One region of the Rhizobium sp. P1_C7 genome, then DNA from elsewhere that is predicted to be linked to it. Evidence: predicted binding sites of a transcription regulator. Region 1 holds the regulator's gene; each other region holds the start of a gene.

The links. Region 1 encodes PhoB, which activates phosphate uptake and scavenging genes when phosphate is short. Its sites were predicted from a motif close to TGTCATNNANCTGTCAT; they were not measured.
Region 2: AC1D2R_RS00950 (DUF1045 domain-containing protein) is a predicted target of PhoB. The motif match lies at 3,257-3,273, and genes of this name have one in related genera.
Region 3: phoA (alkaline phosphatase) is a predicted target of PhoB. The motif match lies at 5,116-5,132, and genes of this name have one in related genera.

Annotation. Positions count from the first base shown of each region.
Region 1 covers NZ_JBFUAL010000001.1:467,663-474,868, reverse strand. The annotation lists gene argF (ornithine carbamoyltransferase) at 88-1,005, opposite strand; gene AC1D2R_RS02370 (acetylornithine transaminase) at 1,054-2,253, opposite strand; gene AC1D2R_RS02365 (GcrA family cell cycle regulator) at 2,681-3,214, shown strand; gene phoB (phosphate regulon transcriptional regulator PhoB) at 3,289-3,972, opposite strand; gene phoU (phosphate signaling complex protein PhoU) at 4,009-4,722, opposite strand; gene pstB (phosphate ABC transporter ATP-binding protein PstB) at 4,766-5,581, opposite strand; gene pstA (phosphate ABC transporter permease PstA) at 5,596-6,918, opposite strand; gene pstC (phosphate ABC transporter permease subunit PstC) at 6,915-7,206, opposite strand, start outside.
Region 2 covers NZ_JBFUAL010000001.1:184,285-191,490, reverse strand. The annotation lists gene AC1D2R_RS00965 (hypothetical protein) at 1-63, opposite strand, end outside; gene phnN (phosphonate metabolism protein/1,5-bisphosphokinase (PRPP-forming) PhnN) at 720-1,319, opposite strand; gene AC1D2R_RS00955 (alpha-D-ribose 1-methylphosphonate 5-triphosphate diphosphatase) at 1,316-2,455, opposite strand; gene AC1D2R_RS00950 (DUF1045 domain-containing protein) at 2,469-3,164, opposite strand; gene phnE (phosphonate ABC transporter, permease protein PhnE) at 3,297-4,637, opposite strand; gene phnE (phosphonate ABC transporter, permease protein PhnE) at 4,646-5,617, opposite strand; gene phnD (phosphonate ABC transporter substrate-binding protein) at 5,688-6,593, opposite strand; gene phnC (phosphonate ABC transporter ATP-binding protein) at 6,686-7,206, opposite strand, start outside.
Region 3 covers NZ_JBFUAL010000002.1:277,124-284,329, forward strand. The annotation lists gene AC1D2R_RS04480 (inositol monophosphatase family protein) at 1-652, opposite strand, end outside; gene ttcA (tRNA 2-thiocytidine(32) synthetase TtcA) at 683-1,567, opposite strand; gene AC1D2R_RS04490 (glutaminase) at 1,626-2,555, opposite strand; gene rpsD (30S ribosomal protein S4) at 2,722-3,339, opposite strand; gene phoA (alkaline phosphatase) at 3,594-5,051, opposite strand; gene AC1D2R_RS04505 (helicase HerA domain-containing protein) at 5,223-6,737, opposite strand; gene AC1D2R_RS04510 (MFS transporter) at 6,843-7,206, opposite strand, start outside.

The DNA.
Region 1 (7,206 bases):
TCTCCTAGTCGTCAGAGCGGCAGACAGGTGGTCCATCCGCTCGCGCGGCCACAGGCCCTTCCGGCCAAATGTGGCGTCCATTATGGTTCAGATCGCGCCCAGGCACCAAGCAAGAATCGACTTCTGCGCATGAAGACGGTTTTCCGCTTCATCGAAGACCACGGATTGCGGGCCGTCGATCACCTCGTCCGTTACTTCCTCACCACGATGGGCAGGCAGGCAATGCATGAACAATGCATCCTTGCCGGCCTGTGCCATCAAAGCCGAATTGACCTGATAAGGCTGGAAGACGTTGTGACCCCGGGCCCGATGCTCCTGATTCATGGAGACCCAGGTATCGGTCACCACGCAATCGACGCCGGCGACCGCACGATCGGCATCATGACCAAGCATGATTTCGGCGCCCTCATTGCGGGCCCAGTTCAGATAGTGATCCTTTGGCTCGGAACCAAGAGGCACCGCCATGTTCATGCGATAACCGAAACGGGCAGCCCCTTCGATCAGCGAATGCAGCACGTTGTTACCATCGCCCGTCCAGGCAACCGTCTTGCCCTTGATAGGGCCACGATGCTCCTCGAAGGTCATGATATCGGCCATGATCTGGCACGGATGGGTGTCGTCCGTCAGCGCATTGATCACAGGAACGGTTGCGTGCTCGGCAAGCTCCAGCAGCCGCGAATGCTCGGTGGTGCGGATCATGATCGCATCGACATAGCGCGACAGGACCTTGGCCGTGTCGCCGATCGTCTCGGCGCGTCCGAGCTGCATTTCCGTGCCCGACAGGAACAGCGTCTCGCCGCCGAGCTGACGCATGCCGACATCGAAGGAAACACGCGTGCGGGTCGAGGGCTTTTCGAAGATCATCGCCAGCATCTTGCCGGCGAGCGGCTTGTCGCCCTGACCGGCCTTGAATGCCTGCTTGCGTGAAATGGCGTCGTTCATGATGACTCTGAGGTCGGATGCCGTGACTGCAGAGAGATCGAGGAAGTGTTTGGGGGAAGCCATGTGTCTTTACCTATCAAGCCCGCCGTCCGGCTGGGCACCTTAATCCGTTCAAGCCGTCTTCTTGATCTTGGAAGCGCGCACGCTCTCGGCGGCGCGCTCAAGTCGGACGAGCCCTTCGCGGGCTTCGTCCGCGGTGACGACGAGAGGCGGGAGCAGGCGGATGACATTGTCGCCCGCCGGGATCGCCAGAAGATGAGCGGCACGAATCGCCTGCAGCAACTCCGTCGATGGCACGGCTGCCTTGACGCCGAGCAGAAGGCCTTCGCCGCGCACATCCTCGATCACATCGGGAAAGCGGTCCTTGAGCGACGCCAGACCCTGGCGGAAAACGAGGGAAACGTCATTCACGTGCTGGAGGAAGCCGTCTTCGAGAACGACGTCGAGCACGGCATTTCCGACAGCCATGGCGAGCGGGTTGCCGCCATAAGTCGAACCGTGAGTGCCGGCCTTCATGCCCGAGGCTGCCTCGGCCGTGGCAAGGCAGGCGCCGAGAGGGAAGCCGCCGCCGATACCCTTGGCAACCGCCATGATGTCAGGCGCAATGCCGGACCACTCGTGGGCAAACAGCTTGCCGGTGCGGCCGACGCCGGTCTGGACCTCGTCGAGGACGAGCAGCAGGCCGTTCTCGTCGCAGAGCTGGCGCAACGCCCTCATGAACTCGTTGGTCGCCGGACGGACACCGCCCTCGCCCTGAACGGGCTCGATAAGGATAGCCGCCGTTTCGTTGGTGATGGCCGCACGAACGGCTTCGACATCGCCGAACGGAACCTGATCGAAGCCAGGCGCCTTGGGACCGAAGCCTTCGAGATACTTTTCCTGTCCGCCGGCGGCGATCGTCGCCAGCGTGCGGCCGTGGAACGCGCCTTCGAAGGTGATGATATGGAACCGCTCGGGATGACCCTTCGAATATTGGTAGCGGCGCGCGGTCTTGATCGCGCATTCGAGCGCTTCGGCGCCAGAGTTTGTGAAGAACACCTTTTCCGCGAAGGTTGCACTGGTCAAACGCTTGGCCAGCGTTTCCTGGCCGGCGATCTCATAGATATTGGAGAGGTGCCAGACCTTGTCGGCCTGTTCCTTCAGAGCGCCGACGACATGCGGGTGGCCATGGCCGACGGAGGTCACGGCGACGCCCGCACCGAAATCGAGATATCGTTCGCCAGTTTCGGTAATCAGCCACACGCCCTCTCCTCGCTCGAACCGCAACGGGGCACGAGAGTAGGTATCATAAAGCGGCGCGGCTTCAGCCATGGCGCGATCTCCTGTCATTGGCAAACGAGCAACCGGACTCCGGCTAAGAAGCGGGTCCGAAAAATTAAAAATGCCGCCTTTCGGCGGCGAGCAGCACTATTTACTTTTCGCACTGCGATGTCAACAAAACTGAGCTTTTACTGCATGCGTCAAGCTGCCATTCGGGTCACCCTGACCTATCAACAGCTAATGTTGCAGAAATGACTCTCACGCCCAGCAAGTTGGGGAAAACTTGAGATTCGATTCTTCGGGATTCAACCGACTCTTGTCACGGAGTCGGCCTCACACTAGGTTAAAACTCAATTACTAGACTGCATGCGGCGGAACTAGTCACCAACATCGAGCAAGCGTTTGTTGCTTCGGATGCGTCCGAGGCAGCGGTGAAGGATTCTGCCTACACCAACGCAATTAAGGCGGAGACAGGGGCATGAACTGGACAGACGAGCGCGTTGAAAAACTGAAAAAGCTTTGGGCCGAAGGCCTTAGCGCCAGCCAGATCGCAGCACAGCTTGGCGGAGTCAGCCGCAATGCTGTAATCGGCAAGGTCCATCGGCTGTGCCTGCCGGGCCGCGCCAAGGCTGGCGGCACTGCGGCAACCGCGAGAACACCCAAGCGCGCCACATCGGCGCCGCGCGCTCCGAACTACGCATCCCGGATCGCCACCCGCACCGTCACTCGCCAGCAGGGCGCGACGTTGCTGAAGGAAGACATCGAAATCGATGCGATCGAGGAGGTGAGCTACCGTCCTTCTTCAAATGTCGTCCTGCCGATCTCGCGGCGCCTCGGCCTGACGGAACTGACCGAGCGCACCTGCAAGTGGCCGGTCGGCGATCCACTGAAGGACGATTTCCACTTCTGCGGCTGCGAGTCCCCGGACTCCTCGCCCTACTGCACCTACCACCAGCGCATGGCCTACCAACCGGTCAACGAGCGCCGCAGGGCAGCCAACCGCGTCGCCTGATCCGGAAGCCGGATAAACAAACAGAAACGGGCCTTCGCGGGCCCGTTTTTCGTTTGTTGTGGCACTGAAACAGCTCAGACTTCCATGGAGTACCCGGCACCGCGAACGGTGCGGATGACATCCTGCATATTGGAGAAGTTCAACGCCTTGCGCAGGCGGCCGACGTGGACATCGACGGTGCGTTCGTCCACGTAGATGTCATGGCCCCAGACGCCGTCCAGAAGCTGCGAACGCGAGAAAACGCGACCAGGCGAAGCCATCAGGAATTCCAGAAGGCGGAACTCGGTCGGGCCCAGGCGGACTTCGCGGCTCTTACGATGGACACGGTGCGTTTCGCGGTCGAGTTCGATATCGCCGCATTTCAGCAGAGACGACAGAACCTCGGGCTTTGCGCGGCGCAGCATCGCCTTGACGCGAGCAACGAGCTCCGGTGTCGAGAACGGCTTGACGACGTAATCGTCGGCGCCGGTCGAGAGGCCGCGAACGCGCTCATTCTCCTCGCCGCGGGCCGTCAGCATGATAATCGGCAGACGTTCGGTTTCCGGCCGCTGACGCAGCCGCCGGCAAAGCTCGATGCCAGAAACGCCGGGCAGCATCCAATCGAGGATCAGAAGATCGGGCGTTCGCTCCTGAAGCCTGATCTCGGCCTCATCTCCGCGCAGAATGGTATCGACCTCGAAGCCTTCGGCCTCGAGGTTATAGCGAAGAAGCACGCTGAGCGCCTCTTCGTCTTCAACAACTGCAACTCTTGGGATCATTCGTTTCGGTCTCCTGGGGATGCGGTTCCGGAACGGTTATTCCGTGACAGCACCAACGGTGTTGGCGGTGTCGTCCTTCGGACGTTCGCCTTCCGGCTGGGCGCCGGTCGCCATGTAGTAGATGGTTTCGGCAATGTTGGTGGCGTGGTCGCCGATGCGCTCGATGTTCTTGGCGCAGAAAAGGAGATGCGTGCAGCTGGTGATGTTGCGCGGATCTTCCATCATGTAGGTCAGCATCTCGCGGAAGAGCGAGGTGTACATCGCGTCGATTTCCTCGTCGCGCTCGCGGATCGATTTCGCCTTGTCGGCGGCGCGGCTGGTGTAGACGTCGAGCACTTCCTTGAGCTGGACGAGCGCCAGTTCGGAGAGGTGTTCGAGGCCACGGGCAAGCTTGCGCGGAACGCCGCTGCTCTGAACGGCAATGACGCGCTTGGCCGTGTTCTTTCCAAGATCGCCAACGCGCTCCAGGTCGGCCGCGATACGGATCGAGCCCATGATCTCGCGAAGGTCGGCAGCCATCGGCTGGCGACGGGCGATAGTGATGATCGCCTTGTCCCCGATCTCACGCTCCGCGTGATCGAGGATCACGTCGTCGGAGATGACTTTCTGTGCAAGCGACGTATCGCCGTTGACCAGCGCGCGGACGGCGTCCGACACCATCTGCTCGGCGAGGCCGCCCATTTCCGAAATACGGCGGGACAGGAATTTCAGGTCGTCGTCATAGGCGGAGTAGATATGTGTCGATGCCATAGGGCTTATCCTTGAATGTCCTGAGGGTTTCCGACGCCGGCGATCAACCGAAGCGGCCCATGATATAATCCTGGGTGCGCGGGTCGTCCGGGTTGGTGAACATCTTGTCGGTATCGTTTTCCTCAACGAGGTTGCCGAGGTGGAACATGGCGGTGCGCTGCGAAACGCGGGCCGCCTGCTGCATCGAGTGCGTGACGATGACGATCGTGTAGCTCTCGCGCAGTTCGTGGATGAGTTCCTCGACCTTTGCGGTTGCGATCGGGTCCAGCGCCGAGCAGGGCTCGTCCATCAGAATGACCTCCGGGCTGACTGCGATAGCGCGGGCGATGCACAGACGCTGCTGCTGGCCACCGGACAGGCCGGTTCCCGATTCATGCACGCGGTCCTTCACCTCGTTCCAGAGGCCGGCGCGCTGGAGGCTCTGTTCGACGATCTGGTCCATGTCGGACTTGGCCTTGGCGAGACCGTGAATGCGCGGGCCGTAGGCGACATTTTCGTAGATCGTCTTCGGGAACGGGTTTGGCTTCTGGAACACCATGCCGACGCGGGCGCGCAGTTCGACGACGTCGATATCCGGATCGTAGATATCGTCGCCGTCGAGTGTGATCTTGCCGGTGACGCGGCAATTGTCGATCGTGTCGTTCATGCGGTTCAGGCTGCGCAGGAAGGTGGACTTGCCGCAGCCGGACGGGCCGATGAGAGCCGTCACGGTGTTTTCGCGGATGTTCAGCTTGACGTCGAAAAGCGCGCGCTTGTCGCCGTAGTAAACCGAGACGTCCTGGCCGATCATCTTATACGGAATGGTATTCATCTTCTGATCAAGCGCCTTCTCAACTGCTGCTTCCGTCAACATGTTCATGATGTTTACTCCGTTTACCAGCGGCGCTCAAAGCGACGACGCAAGAGGATGGCTCCAAAGTTCATGACGATCAGGAACAGGAGCAGGACGATGATGGCGCCTGAAGTGCGCTCGGTGAAGGCGCGCTCGGCTTCGTTGGCCCACATGTAGACCTGCACCGGCAGAGCCGTGGAAGGGTCGAGCGGGGTGGTCGGAGCATTGGCCACAAAGGCGACCATCCCAATGAGGAGCAGCGGCGCGGTTTCGCCGAGCGCGTGCGCCAGACCGATGATGGTGCCGGTCAGGATACCGGGCATGGCAAGCGGCAGGACGTGGTGGAACACCATCTGCATCTTCGAGGCACCGAGTCCGAGGGCTGCGGCCCGGATGGACGGCGGTACGGCCCGAAGCGCTGCGCGGGTTGCGATGATGATCGTCGGCAGCGTCATCAGGGTCAACACCAGACCGCCGACCAGCGATGCCGAACGCGGCAGGCCTGCGAAGTTGATGAAGACCGCAAGACCGAGGAGACCGTAGACTATCGATGGAACGGCGGCGAGGTTGTTGATGTTGACCTCGATCAGGTCCGTGAGTTTGTTCTTCGGCGCGAACTCTTCGAGGTAGATCGAAGCGGCAACGCCGATCGGCAGCGCGAGGACGAGAACGATCAGCATCAGGTAGAGCGAGCCGATGAGCGCGACGCCGAGGCCGGCGGCCTCAGGACGGCTGGAGTTGCCATTGACGAAGAGACCCGTGTTGAATTCCTTGTGCAGGGCGCCGCTGGATGCGAGCTGGTTCATCCAGCCAACCTGCCGGTCGTTTACCTTGCGGTTCTTCTCGTCGACCTTGAGATCGATCTGGCCCTTGTTGGCAGAGTCGATGTTGGCGTCGGCGAGCAGGGTGACGTCGACAGTCTTGCCGATGAGCGACGGGTCGGCGACGACCATGTCGCGCAGCACGACCGGAGCGCCCTTGGATATCATTGCCGTTGCGTCGCGCACTTCGGGACGGCTGGCGGCGTTGACACCCAGCATCTTGATCATCGCGTCGCGGATCAGAACCGGGTAGTTGGCGGCAACCAGCACCGACGGATCGGTGGCGCGCTTGTTGTTCGGATCGAGCGTCTTCTCGCTGAACTCGATCGGCAGCGTGATCGCCGTCTGCTGGAAGGCGGTGTAGCCTTTGCCGACGATGGTGGTCAGAAGGATCGCAAGGAAAATCAGGCCGAAGGAAATGGCAGCGATGCCATAGGCCTGGAACCGGCGTTCCGCGGCGTAGCGGCGCTTGATGCCAATATCGCGGCGGGCCGGGGCCTTGGAAACGACCACGCCCTGAACCGGAGAAACAATATTCGTCATTCGTACTGCTCCCGGTATTTGCGCACGATGTAGAGCGCGTAGATGTTGAGGCAAAGCGTGATGAAGAACAGCGTGATGCCGAGCGCGAAAGCCACAAGCGTCTGCGGTGAAGTGAACTCGAGGTCGCCTGTCAGCTGGTTGACGATCTTGACCGTCACCGTTGTCATCGGCTCGAACGGGTTGATCTGGATACGCGCTGCGACACCGGCAGCGAGCACGACGATCATTGTCTCGCCGATGGCGCGCGATGCGGTCATCAGCAGCGCGCCGACGATGCCGGGGAGCGCC
Region 2 (7,206 bases), 280 kb from region 1:
AGCTTCAGGCGCAACAAGCGCGGAACAAAGTAGTGCCACTCCGACTATAATCTCACTTCTCATAGCTATCTCCTTCCGATTTTCAGGGAAATACATGCTAAGCGCGGACGATATCTCAAGATGCACGGCCTTCTATCAGCAAACTGCTTCAACATGCGCCCGCTGGCAAGAGAGAAAACACGCAACTACGGCTTTATAGTGAAAGAAATGCAAGTCCCTCCTGGGAGGCTCTATCGAGCCACCACTCCCTTCTGCGTGGAGTTGACCGCTGCCTCACGAGACCGTCGGCCCCGACAACACCAAGGCGCCCGCGCCGGAGAAATCTCCGCGACGGTATGCACCGGCTGTGGCAGGGCGGTGATGTTGGTGGATTTGGAATGTCAGGTTGTACCGCCTGCCCGATCGCATCAAGAGCTTCCGGAGCTTCCCGGCTGACAGGAGCGTCTCTCGGCCTTTCCCTTCCGGCGTCGACCGGACGGCCTTCGATCCACCTTCGCGCAACCATCAGCGGACGCCGGACTTTCGTCCCGTTTTGTCAGTCGGTTCGCCATCCCCGTTCCCTGTCCAATGACGCCAGCAGAGACGCAAGGTCGGCTGCGGGGATGAATGGGGAAGGATCATTTAAACAACACGTTGAAAATATTGCTAAAATTTCTTCGCGCGCAATAAGATTGCGCACGAAACAGGATAGGCCGCCGGCGACAGGAAGCCCACTTACCTTAGCCGACTTCGGCCAGGAAACCCGTCAGCACCTCGAGCATGCGGCGCTCGCCCTCTTCCAAAGAATCGCTGTTGTCGAGGTCGACGACGTCGTAGTCGCCGCGGACGGTGAGCGGGCCGCGGGCGAGGCGTGCCATGATGTCCTCGTGGGTTTCGCGACCTCGGGCCTCGAGACGTGTCGCAAGCACCTCGGCACGCGCCGTGACGTTGACGACCTTGAGGCGCGGAAACACCGCCTGGAACCTGTGCAGCGCAGACCGGGAGCCGTTGGCGACGACCAGGTTGCCGTGGGCGAGCGAGACCGAAACCTCGGCCGGAATGCCGTATTTCAAACCATGCGCTTCCCACCAGACGGAGAAGCTTCCAGCCTGTTCCATGGATGCGAAGCCCTGGTTCGAGACGGCGAGATGATGCTCGCCGCCGGCATCGCCATCACGGGTGATGACGCGGCGGACGAAGTGTACGTCAGGCCGGCCATGGAAATGCCGGGCGGCAAGCGCCATCAGTGTGTCCTTGCCAGCGCCGCTCGGGCCGACAACGACGACCATGATGCCCCGTTCGGTGCCTGGAACGACATGAGGTTCGTGCGAAGGGATCATGCGACGCGGCGCCCTTCGCGCCAGACGGAGCGGGTAACCGGGACGCCGTGATCGCGGTAGACGCGAACCAGATCGGCGCGCAGGCCCGTCGCAATGCGTCCGCGGTCGTCGAGGCTGACGGTGCGGGCCGGCGTCGAGGTGACCATGGCGATTGCCTTCGGCAGCGAGATGCTCTCGACGTCGTCCGAGAGGATGAAAGGCGCATAGAGCAGGCTGAGCGGCACATAGTCGGACGACAGCACATCCAGCACGCCGCGCTCGGCAAGATCGCGGGCAGCGATGTTGCCGGAATGCGACTTGCCGCGCACGATGTTCGGCGCGCCCATCAGAACGCTCATGCCATGCTCGTGCGATGCCTTGGCGGCATCGAAGCTGGTCGGGAACTCCGCCAGGCGCACACCATTCTCGATCGCCTCGTCGACATGCGCCATCGTTGCGTCGTCGTGGCTTGCGACGGTGATGCCACGTTCGGCGCAGACCTTGGCGATGGCGGTCCGGTGCGGGGTGGAATTGCGTTCGGATTCGCCCAAACGCTTTTCGATGAAACGGGCGAAGACCTCGTCGGAGAGGCCGCGCTTCTTCTGGTAGTAGAAGATGTACTGGTCCATGGTCTGGAACTGGCGCTGGCCTGGCGCATGGTCCATCAGCGAGACGAGACGGACATAGGGATCGTTTTCGAAATCGGCGAAATGCTCCAGAACGTTGTCGGCGGAGACTTCGCAGCGCAGGTGGATCAGGTGCTCGGCGCGCAGGCGGCCTTCCTGCTCGGCCTTCTGGATCGCATCGGCCATCTCGCGCATCTCTCCATGCTCGAAGCCTCCGTCCTCGTCGGCGCCCATACGCAGGCAGTCGAAGACGGTGGTAATTCCGGAGGTGACGATCTGCGCGTCGTGGGCTTGGATCGCCGCCGTCTTGTGCCAGCGAAGGCCAGGGCGCGGCGAATAGTGGCCTTCCAGGTGGTCGGTGTGCAGCTCAACCAGACCCGGGATCAGGTAATCGCCTTCTAAATCCTCGCCGACCGCGGTGTTGCCGGTCGAGATGTCGGCGATCTTGCCGTCGCGGACGAGCACCGATCCTTCCACAATTTCATCCTCGAGAACGATGCGGGCGTTGGAGAAGACTGTTTCTTTGGTCATCGGATCAGGTCTTTCAGCTTTTGGCGTCGGCAAGCGGCCACCAGGAATGAACTTTGAAGGGCGCGCCGCGCGCCTCTTCCACAAATACCGCCAGGCCGGAGATCGACAGCGGTCGGTTGGTGAATGCGTAAAAACGCTCCTCCAGAATGGTCTTCATCACGCCCGCGCGCTCCTCCGGCACCTGGCCGGTCAGCGTCATGTGGAAGCCGAAGTCATCCATCACATAAGGGTAGCCCCAACGCAACAAATTGGCTCTTTGGCTTTCGCTCAGCTTCTCCGGGTTCCGGCGCGCGATGTCGGCATCGGACAGGGTGGCGCGGAACGGTTCGAAGGACTTTACCACCTTGGCTGCGAAATCCTGAAGCGGCGGATGCAGCGAACCGGGCACGAGCGCGAAGAACCGGCCCAGCTGCCCCAAGACGAGCTGCGGAATTTCGAAGACCGGCGTGCGGGCGGCGAAATCCTCGACGACATCAACCAGGTCTTTCTCGGCAACTGAGGCGGCGAGGGCGAAAGGCGCCTTGATCGTCGCATGGAAGGCATAGCGACGCGGATCGGCGGTCAGTTCGAACTGCTCGGCGGCCGGCAGTTCGCGATGGTCGGGAGCCGGATAAGTTTCTCCGGTGAAGGCGTCGCGACCGAGCCAGGCCGCGGCCGTTCCATTCAAAGGATCGTCCTTCGGCGGCGTGAAATAGAGTGCGTAGCGCAAGGCCAATATCCTGGAAATCGTTTGGAATGCGGAAGGCAGTCTTCAGTGATTTGACCGCCCACCGCAAGCTGGCTTCCGGCTAAAAGATTTCCGTGACAGAATGATGATGGTTGGGGGCGATGCCGAGCTTTTTCAGCGCTCCTTCGTTCCCATCAGCCGGTGACGCAGGGCATTCGACGCCATGTCGAACAGGAAGACAACCATCAGGATCAACAGGACCATATAGGCGACGTTTTCCCAGTTGGCGTTTGTCCGCATTGCTTCCCAGAGCTTGAGGCCAATGCCGCCGGCGCCGACCGCGCCGATGATGGTCGCGCCGCGGACGTTCGATTCCCACTGATAGAGCGTCTGGCTGACGAAGACGGGAACAATCTGCGGGATAATGCCGTAGCGATGGTTGAGCACCGTCGAGGCGCCGGTCGACTTGACGCCCTCGCGCGGCTTGTTGTCGACGTTCTCCAGTCCCTCTGAGTAAAGCTTGCCGAGCGTTCCCGTCTCCGTGAGGAAGATCGCGCCGCTGCCGGCGAGCGGGCCGGGACCGAAGGCGCGTGTCAGGAACAGCGCCCAGATCAGCATATCGACCGAGCGCAGGAAATCGAATAGCCGTTTCAGGACCTGATTGACCAGCCGGTTCCGCGTGACGTTGCGGGCGGCAAAGAATGCCAGCGGGAAAGCCACGAGCGCGCCGAGCAACGTGCCGAGGAAGGCCATGACGATCGTCTGGAACAGCTTGGTCCAGACGTCGCCGTGCTGCCAGGCGCTGTTGTTCCAGACGTTGTCGAAGGCAAGCGACAGGTTGGACTGGCCGGGTTTCAGTTCCGGGCCGGAGACGATCAGACTGATCACTTCGCCCACCGGCTTGTCGAAGAAAGGCGACTGGGTGTCGAAGACGAAATTCGCCCAGCCGAGGAAGCGCTTTCGCACCTTGACGCGATCGAAGGAGATGCTGACGTCGCCGGCAAAGCCCAGGTCGGCCAGGACGTTGTCGTCGTAGACGGTCATCCAGCTCGGCACCGGGCCGATGACCTTCGGTGCACCGCTCGACACCTCTACCGGCACACTGATGCCGTGGGCGGTGACCGTTGTTTCCGTCTTGGAAACGGTGACGGTGCGGCCTGCACCTCTGATCGAAACGCTGACGCTGCCATCCGCATTGTTGACGACCCAATCCGGGTGCGGATTGTCGCCGAGCGGCGAGAAGCGCGGATACTTGACCGTGATGCCGTTGTCGTCGATGCGGAATTCCGGCTGCACATCGTAGCTTACCCACTGGCCGAGATAGAGGCCGACGCGTTCCCAATGGGCTTCGGCAAGGAGCTTCGGCAGGTCGAAGAACCATGTCGCGTAAAGCGCATAGACAAGCGTCGCGATCACCGCCATCAGGCCGCCGAAGCGCTGGCGGAAGGAACGTTTGAAATATTCGGGATAGCGCGCTTCGATCTCGTGCATCCGGTTGGCGTCGATCACCGTCATGGCGAACCTCAATGCTGCAAAAGGAAGGCGTGCTCGCCGACGAGGCGGCGGCGCAGCCATGCGGAAAACTGGTCGACGGCAACGATGGTGATGAAGAGCAGGAGCACCAGCGCCACCGTCTTGGCGCCGAAGCCGCGCGAGATGGAGAGTTTCAGCTCCTCGCCAATACCGCCGCCGCCAACCGCACCGATGATGGTGGAGGCACGGACGTTGATCTCGAGACGCAGCAGCGCATAGGACACGAGGTTCGGCATGACCTGCGGCATGGCCGCGAAACGCACACGCTCCGACCAGCTGGCGCCGACCGCCTTCATGCCCTCGTCGGGCTTCATGTCGATGTTCTCGACAACCTCGTAGAACAGTTTGCCGAGTGCGCCGATGGTGTGAAGGCTGACGGCGATGATGGCGGCGACCGGGCCGATCGACAGGATCGCCGAAAACAGGCCGGCAATGACGATCTCGGGGAAGGCGCGCAGGAATTCGGTGACGCGCTTGGCGACAATGCGCAACGGATTGGACGGTGCAAGGTTGCGGGCGACGAGGAAACTCAGCGGTACGGCGAAGATGAAGCCGACGATGGTCGAGACGAGCGCGACATTGATCGTGATTATCATCAGCTCGAAATATTCAGGAATATAGAAGCCGCCCCAGACGGGTACCCGTCCCTGCGCAAAATTGAATTCTTCGCCGGTCCGGTGCGTCGGGGTGTCGATGTCGAACAAGGCGCGCCAGACGTCGTTCCAATCCTTGGGAATGAGCCAGCTCAAGAAGTCGAAGAGATGCGGCAGGCGGTCGAAGAAGTGGCCGGCATTGCTTTCGTCGGCAAAGCGGACCGACGCGACGAAGGCGGCAAACAGGATCACGAGACCAAGGCTGGTATAGAGACGGCGGCGGGCCACCATCCGGCTCCAGGCATTGCCAATTTCACGGGCGCTCTGCTGCGTGGCCGGCGCGTGGGCGTTGGGATCGGCAAAAGTCATGAACGGTGTCCGCATTGTTCGCAGGAAAAAGGGCGGCCGTTGTCGGCCGCCCTCCAGCTATCGGGATTGATCAGCCGCCGATCGCAGCCTTGCGAGCGTCGATGATGGCGTTGTAAAAGTCCGGCTTGACAATGGTGTAGCCGTGGTAGTCACCTCCCTCGATGGCCGCGAAGCATTTGGCGTCCTTCTCCGGAAGCTTCATGAAGAAGTCCGAGAGCTTTGCCTGCCAGTCGGCACCGATTTCGTTGCGAACGACGAGCGGGCCGTTCGGGATTAGCGGCGAGCGCCAGACTTCGACAAGCTTGTTCGGATCGATCGTGCCCTTGTCGACGCCCTTGCGGAATGTGCCGGAGGTGTAGCCGTCCTTGAAATCGCCGATGCCCGAACTATCGTCGACAGCAATATCGACCTTGCCGTCATAGGCGGCGAGGAGGTTGTTCTCGTGGCCGCCGTTGAACTGCGTGGCCGCGAAATACTGATCGTTCGGCATGCCCGTGTCCTTCGGAATCTGCGTCAGCGGAATGAGGTAGCCCGAGGTGGAATCCGGGTCGGCGTAGCCGAGCTTCTTGCCCTTGGCGTCCTTAATATTCTTGATCCCGGACGACTTGAGAGCCAGACCGATCGAGTAGTAGCCGGTCGAGCCGTCCTTCTGGACCGTCGTCAGGATCGGCGTTACAGCCTTCTCGTTCTTGATCGCGATCGCTGCGTAGCCGGAAGCGCCGAGTTCTGCAAAGTCGAGCGTGCCGCCGAGGAGACCCTGGATAACGCCGTCATAATCGGCGGCCGGGAAGAGCGAAACCTTCTCGAAGCCGAACTCCTGCTTCAGGTGATCGGCGAGGCAGGCGTAATTGCGCAGGCGGTCGTTTTCGTTTTCGCCACCGAGGATGCCGATGCGGAATTCCTTGAGGTCTGCAGCATGCGATGCGCCCGCCAGCGCAAACAGCGCCGTCGCGGCAAAAAGTGCTTTCTTCAACATGGTTCTCTCCTGATTGACCGGTGTCCCCGGCGATCTCTGTTTTACGAAGAACTGTGCCCATAACGCGGGCTTGCGATCGAGGCCGCCCCTCCTCAGAGGCCGGCCAGCGCCAGCGGTTGCAGGCCGGCGGATTTTTGCACGGCGGCGGCCGCGGGAATGTTGATCGTGGTCGAGGTCATTGTCTCGTCGATACCGGCGCCGTCCTTGTCGGTGCCGTAGATCTGCTTGACTGCATCCGCCGTCAGTTCGGACGGTTTGCCGTCGAACACCACGCGGCCGGCAGCCATGCCGACGATGCGTTCGCAATAGTTGCGAGCCGTGTCGAGCGTATGCAGGTTGGTGATGACGGTGATGCCTTCGCGTTCGTTGATGTCGCGCAGGGCGTCCATGACGATTTTGGCATTCAGCGGATCGAGCGAGGCGATCGGCTCATCGGCGAGCAGCATCTTCGGGTTCTGCATCAAGGCGCGGGCGATCGCCACGCGCTGCTGTTGGCCGCCGGAGAGGGTCCCGGCCATCTGCAGCGCGGTCTGCTCGATGCCCAGGCGCTCCAGCGCCGCGATGGCATGAATGCGCTCTTCGCGAGTGAAGATGCCAAGAAGGCTCATCGTGG
Region 3 (7,206 bases), on a different contig from region 1:
TATTGTACATCAGGTAGTGCACGTGGCCGCCCGCGAACGTCCGATACTCGTGCGCCGCGCAGCGATAATTCGAGAGAAAACGCACCTTGGCCAGATTGGCCAGGATCGCAGCCCGTTTGTCCGCGGATAAAAACCCGGTCGAGGCCATCCCAACCATCTGGCCGAGCGCGACCGGCCGCGCCACCGAAAGCCGCTCCGCATCGCCGTCAGGCCGCCGAAGCCACGCACCGCTGCCCTTTTCGGCAACCACCCAGTCATCGCCCATCGGATCGTAAATGATGCCGGCAAGCGTCTCACCCTTCGCTACGACGGAGGCCATGACGCCAAACGCCGGAATGCCGGACGCGAAGTTGAAAGTGCCGTCGACGGGATCGACCACGATGGCGAGATCCGCACCTCCGAGCGTTCCAAGCAGGGTCGGGACAGCCGCAACCGACTCTTCGCCGATGAATGTCGCGGTTGGCCAGCGCAGAGCGACCTCCGCCTTGATCATTCGCTCGGCTTGCAGGTCGGCCTCCGTTACTAGATCCGTGGCCTCGCTTTTTGCACGGACATCGTCGCTGCCGAGCCGGCGGAACCGTGGCAATATCTCTGCCTTCGCCGCACGCCTCAAAAGATCGGCAAGCGTCACAACATCTATCGTGGGAGCCATGGGATATCCTTCTATGCGCCTAACTGCTGGCTATTCACTCTTAAGCGTCGTTTCTCCGGCCATCAGGCCCGCAAAATCGAAAAGCTTCTGATCGAGTAGGTGCGAGGGGTTCACGTGAGCCAGTGCCCTCAGCATCGTGTCCTTGCGGCCAGGCATACGCCGCTCGATGTCGGCAAGCATTTCCTTCATCGCGTTTCGCTGCAGTCCGTCCTGTGAGCCGCAGAGATCGCAGGGGATAATCGGAAACTGCATGGCAGCCGCAAACTTCGCCATATCGTCCTCGGCGCAATAGGCAAGCGGACGCAGCACCATCAAGTTACCTTCGTCGTTCAGCAGTTTCGCCGGCATGGAAGCGAGACGCCCGCCGTGGAAGAAATTCATGAAGAATGTTTCAAGGATATCCTCCCGATGATGTCCAAGCACAAGCGCATCGCAGCCTTCCTCCCGCGCGATGCGATAGAGGTTGCCACGTCTGAGCCGCGAACAGAGCGAGCAATAGGTCGCACCCGCCGGCACCTTTTCCTTCACGATCGAATAGGTGTCGCGGTATTCGATCCGATGCTTGACGCCGATCCTGGTAAGATAACCAGGCAGCACGTGCTTGGGAAAATTTGGCTGACCCTGGTCGAGATTGCAGGCGATCAGCTCCACGGGCAGCAGGCCGCGCCATTGCAGATCGAGAAGCAATGCCAGCAGTCCATAGGAGTCCTTGCCGCCGGAAACGCCGATCAGCCACCGATTTTGACCCTTGAGCATGGCAAAATCGTCAAACGCTTGGCGAACCTGACGCAGCAGGCGCTTGCGCATCTTGTTGAAGGAGACAGAACTCGGCGCATCGACAAAAAGCGCATGCGCGATCCCGCCTTCACTTTCAGGCGTATCCAGCTCATCGGCAATGTCAGCGGCGATGTTCATCTTCTCATCCAATCAGGGTCCGACCTCCTCTAACAGAAAGCGCTGGCCCAACACAGCGTCAATCGCCGAAAACAGACCAGCCCGTGCGCGCCGCCAACATCTCCAGCGCCACGGCGCCAAGCTGCGAGTTTCCGACCTTGTTAAGGCCCGGAGACCAGACCGCAATCGATGCGATGCCAGGCGCGACAGCAAAAATTCCACCCCCCACACCGCTCTTGCCTGGCAGGCCGACATGATAGGCAAAGTCGCCGGAACCGTCGTAGTGGCCGCAGGTCAGCATCAGGGCATTGATACGCCGCGCCCTCTTGGGCGAGACGACCGAATGCCCCGTCACCGGATTGCTCCCGCGCGCCGCCAGGAACAGCCCCGCCTTCGCCAGCTGCTCACAACTCATCGAGAGTGCACATTGGTGAAAATAGACACCGAGCACATGGTCGACGGGATGATCGAGGTTCCGATAGGCACGCATGAAATTCGCGAGCGCGAAATTGCGAAAACCGGTCTGCGTCTCCGATTTCGCAACCCTGTCGTCAATGGTGACCGACTCATCGTCTGCTAGGTAGCGTACGAACCGCAACAGCTCCCCTATCGCCTCGCGCGGCGCATGCCCAGCGAGCACGACATCGGACACGGCAATAGCGCCGGCGTTGACGAAGGGATTGCGCGGAATGCCTGATTCGTGCTCGAGCTGGACGATCGAATTAAAGGCCGACCCAGACGGTTCCCGGCCGACCCGCTTCCACAGACCCTCGCCGACCTTACCGAGCGCCAACGTCAGCATGAACACCTTGGAAATACTCTGAATCGAGAACGGAATGGAGGCATCGCCGACGGTGTAGACCTTGCCGTCAACAGTGACAACGGCAAGACCGAACTGGCCGGGATCGACCTTGGCAAGCTCCGGAATGTAGTCCGCAACCTTGCCTTCACCGATCCGGGGTGTCAGCTCAGTGTAAATACCGTCGAGGACGGCCTGCAAATCCACCATCGTTTTCCTCCAGATAACGAAAAAGCCGCCCCAAGAGGCGGCTTTTCCGTATGCGAAAACGCCTCGCGCTCTACTACGCCACGTGTCGAAGACGCGTAGGCGCAGTAGCTCTTAGGAGACGCATAGGCCTTTCCAGCAATCGAAATTCGAATGCTCGGGCTATGCGTTAACGCGAATAGAATTCGACCACCAGATGCGGTTCCATGACGACAGCGTACGGAACGTCGCTGAGAGCCGGTACACGAGCGAAGGTCGCAACCATCTTGTTGTGGTCGACTTCGATGTACTCAGGAACGTCACGTTCGGCCAAGCCAACTGATTCGAGAACCGAAACGAGCTGCTTCGACTTCTGACGAACTTCGATGACGTCGCCGGCCTTGCACCGGTAAGAGCCGATGTTGACGCGGACGCCGTTCACAGTCACGTGGCCGTGGTTTACGAACTGGCGGGCAGCAAAAACAGTCGGAACGAACTTGGCGCGGTAGACGATCGCGTCCAGGCGGGATTCCAGAAGACCGATGAGGTTTTCCGAAGTATCGCCCTTGCGGCGGTCGGCTTCAGCGAAGATCGCACGGAACTGCTTCTCGCGCAGGTCACCGTAGTACCCCTTGAGCTTCTGCTTGGCGCGCAGCTGCACACCAAAGTCCGAAAGCTTACCCTTGCGGCGCTGACCGTGCTGGCCCGGGCCGTATTCGCGGCGGTTCACTGGGGACTTAGGACGACCCCAGATGTTCTCGCCCATGCGGCGGTCAATTTTGTACTTGGACGATTCGCGCTTGCTCATCGTATTTCCTTTCAGAATGTTACGGCGATTTGTTGCCAAATCGCTCGAAGGAAACACGCCCTCCTTTGGCCCCTTTAGGAGGCCCGACAGGATTTTCCGGTTACGCGAACTGGAACGATCCACGGGACATGTCAAATGAAACACGGGACATTGCTGCCCCGTGCTGGCGCGGTCTTTATGGGGAAGCGCGTTGAATGTCAATGACAATCAATGCCAACGCCCCCGTCCCGCTCGATTTTTGAATACCGCTTGGCTCACTTCATGCCGACGGTTTCGGTCTTCAGGCCCAGCGCGTCGCTGATCGTAAAGAACAGGTCCGTCTGATCCGTCAGGCCGGTGACATTGGCAGCGCGCGGACCATATGCCGCAATGCGAAGCTGGGAGCCGGTGTGGCCCTGATCACCCACCTCCTCGGAGTTGCCGTAGCTGACCGCCATCACTGCGCCGTCCTTGGTCATCAGCGCTTCGGTCAAGCCAGGCGCCTTGGCATCAGGATAGATGATCTGGCTTGAATGAGCGTGATCCGCGGTAACGATGACAAGCGTGTCGCCTTTCTCCCGGGCGAACTTCAGCGCCTCCTGCACCGCCTCGTCGAGATCGACCGTTTCGCCAATCTGGCCGCACGGATTGGCCGCGTGATCCTGTTTGTCTATGGATGCACCCTCGACTTGCAGGAAGAAGCCTCTCTCGTTGCCGCGCAGAAGCTCAATCGCTTTTGCGGTCATCTGCGGCAGCGTCGGTGTCGCTGTAGCACGCTTGTCGTTCACCTTGCAGACGACCGGCTCATTGTCGATGTTGCCGTGATAGCTGGCTTGCGGCCCCTCCCAGCGCACGGGCATGTTGCCGTCTGCGAAAAGTCCGAGCAACGGCGCGCCGTCGTTTGACTGCTTCACGGCCTGCAGCTCGTCAAGGGTCGATACAATGATATAGCCACGTTCCTCCGCCTGCTGGCGAAGCGTCTTGCCCTTCCAGTCGCCGGCCTTGGCGATTTCATCGAAGCTCTTGGCGCCGCCGCCGAGTGTCACGTCCGCGCGTGCATTGAGCAACTGTTCGGAGATCGAACCGATGCCGCCGTTTTCCAGTGCGTTCGATACGCATTTCTCGGAGGTAGCTACCGGTCCGTAGCACTTCCGATTCGTTACATGTGCCACCTGCACGGCAGGCGTCGCATCCTGGAGTTCTGCGGTCGAGACATTGCCGGTACCTAGCCCGGCCGCCTTGGCCTTCTCTAGCAAGGTTTCGTGAGCCACCTCGTGAATATCGACACCGATCGCGCCGTTGTAGCTCTTTATGCCTGAGGCCCAAGCCGTGCCCGACGCGGCCGAATCTGTCACGTAGTTCGGTTTGCCCGTCTCCTTGTCGAGCGAGTAGTGCGTGTACTGACCGGTTACCGGCAAGGCGTCAATGCCTGGGAAATACTGGCCCGCACCGACGGCATAGTTCCGCGCGATGGTGATTTCCGAGTCGCCCATGCCATCGCCGATCAGCAGGATCACATTCTTCGGCCGGCCATCGACGATCGCTGCGCGATAAGCTTCCGTCACATCGCCAGACAGGCGACGTGCGCCGCCCGCTGCGCTCAGATCTGCGCTTGCGCCTCGTTCAAGAAGCTTTCCGGCGGCATCGTCGGCATAGCTGGGCTGAATGGCGACCGTAGCGAGCAAAGCTACGGCGAGCGCCTGTGACACGTGGCGAGCAACGCTGTTTCGCATGGCTGACATCTCCTTTTACAGACGTGCAGCCCCTGACGGCACGCACGCCTTATCTCGCGGCGAGATGAAACGCTTGTGACAAAAAGCAGCTTTCTCGTATTCTCTCGCTGCGGGCATCGACGGCGCGAACTAACATTGCACTTCGGTCTTCAATGAAGGAATTGGACGGGGCTACTCAGCGGCAGAACGTAGGTCGTCGCTGTCAGGCGCGTTCGCATCGCCAGGTGTCGTTTGGCAGTTCATGTCGGGAAAAGCAACGATGCGCTTTCCCGAAAAGTCAGTATGCACGACGACAGTGCCCTGTTCCTCGAAGTAACCCAGCAGACGTCTTGCCCGCCGGGCCGAATGCGTCCCGTAGGCACGTGCGATCCGCGCGTCTGACGGACATGGCTCACTGCATACCGCAGCCTTTGCCAACATCAAGAAAACCCCCTGGAGATCATCCGTCACACCAGTCGAAAGCGACAGTGCGGCCGCCCACGCGTCGGTCTTCGCGGTCGCGGCATCGACACCCGACCGCGAGATGGCGACCCTGCGCCGAAACTCCTGCAACGACATCGGAGATCCAGGCAAACGACGCATGCGCAGGCGGACAAGGAAGTCCTGATAAAGAACCGCATCCGTGCGGAAGCCGGAGCCAGGATCGTCGAGAATTTCGTTGAGAACGCTCGCAAGCCGGTCCTCGCGATCCTCGGCGGTCATCTCGGGCCGGCTCGTTCGTCCTTCGGCAGGCTGCGGTACAGCCGCCGCCGTCGAGCGGGAAAGTTCAGCGAGGATATCCGTGGTCGGCCGCGGTGCCGGGGCAGCGCGGCGCACGGTCGGCCGCTGGAATTCTTCGGGATCCGGCGTGAAGATCAGGTCCTCGACGTCATCGGGCGAATCCGGCAACGGCATCAGCTTCGGGCTTGACGAGCGTGCCGACGTCTCCACCGTGCCGATCTGGATCGGCAACGGCCGGCGCGACAGAGCCGGACCAAGCGCCACGAAATTGCCGCGCTTCAGATCGCGGAACATTTCCGCCTGCCGCCGGTCCATGCCGAGTAGATCGGCTGCACGCGCCATATCGATATCGAGAAACGTGCGGCCCATCAGGAAGTTCGAGGCTTCAGCCGCAACGTTCTTAGCAAGCTTTGCCAAGCGCTGAGTGGCGATCACACCTGCCAGCCCGCGTTTTCGCCCGCGGCACATCAGGTTGGTCATCGCACCGAGCGACATCTTGCGTGCGTCTTCCGACACGTCACCGCCGACCGAGGGCGCAAACATCTGCGCTTCGTCAACCACGACAAGAACCGGATACCAATATTCGCGGTCGGCATCGAACATGCCATTGAGGAAGGCCGCCGCCGCGCGCATCTGCTGCTCGACATCCAGGCCCTCGAGCGTCAGAACGCAGGAAACTCGGTGCTGGCGAATACGGTTGGCGATGCCGGCAAGCTCCGCTTCCGTGCGCTCTCCATCGACCACGACATGGCCGAACTTATCGCTCAGCGTGACGAAGTCGCCTTCCGGATCAATGACAACCTGCTGGACCCACTGGGCAGATTGCTCAAGCAGGCGACGAAGCAGATGCGATTTGCCCGATCCGGAATTGCCCTGCACCAACAGACGGGTCGCCAGAAGCTCCTCGATATCGAGCGTAGCCGGGTTCCCCCCGGACGCCATTCCCATATCGATACCAACCTGCAAGTCCTATTCCCCTTACGAAAGCATCACTCTCTAGCAGATTCGCCAGGCGATGCTGGTGTCCATCACCGAAACCCACAGCCAATCCCAAAGCCAACCCTCGACGCGTTAGGCGGCCTCATCCGCCAAAACAGGTGCCGCGCAATTGCCTGCTCGCAGCGTCAACATCCTAGTGAACACGAGGCTGATGGTGAGCGGAACGAGCAAAATCGCCAAGCCGGTTCGCAGTCCCCAGAACTCTCCGACAAAACCGATCACCGGCGGCCCGACCAGGAAGCCTAGTAGTGCCATGAACGACAGGATGGCGACGCTCGCGGCAGCGGGCCGGTCCGTCAGCTCTGCAGACGCGGTAACCGCAAGCGGAAAGCCGACGGAAACGCCAATCCCGATCGCACCGAAGCCGACCAGCGCCACCAACGTGGTTGGCGCAAACAGCACAATCAACAGGCCGACCAGCGCGGCACAGCCGCAG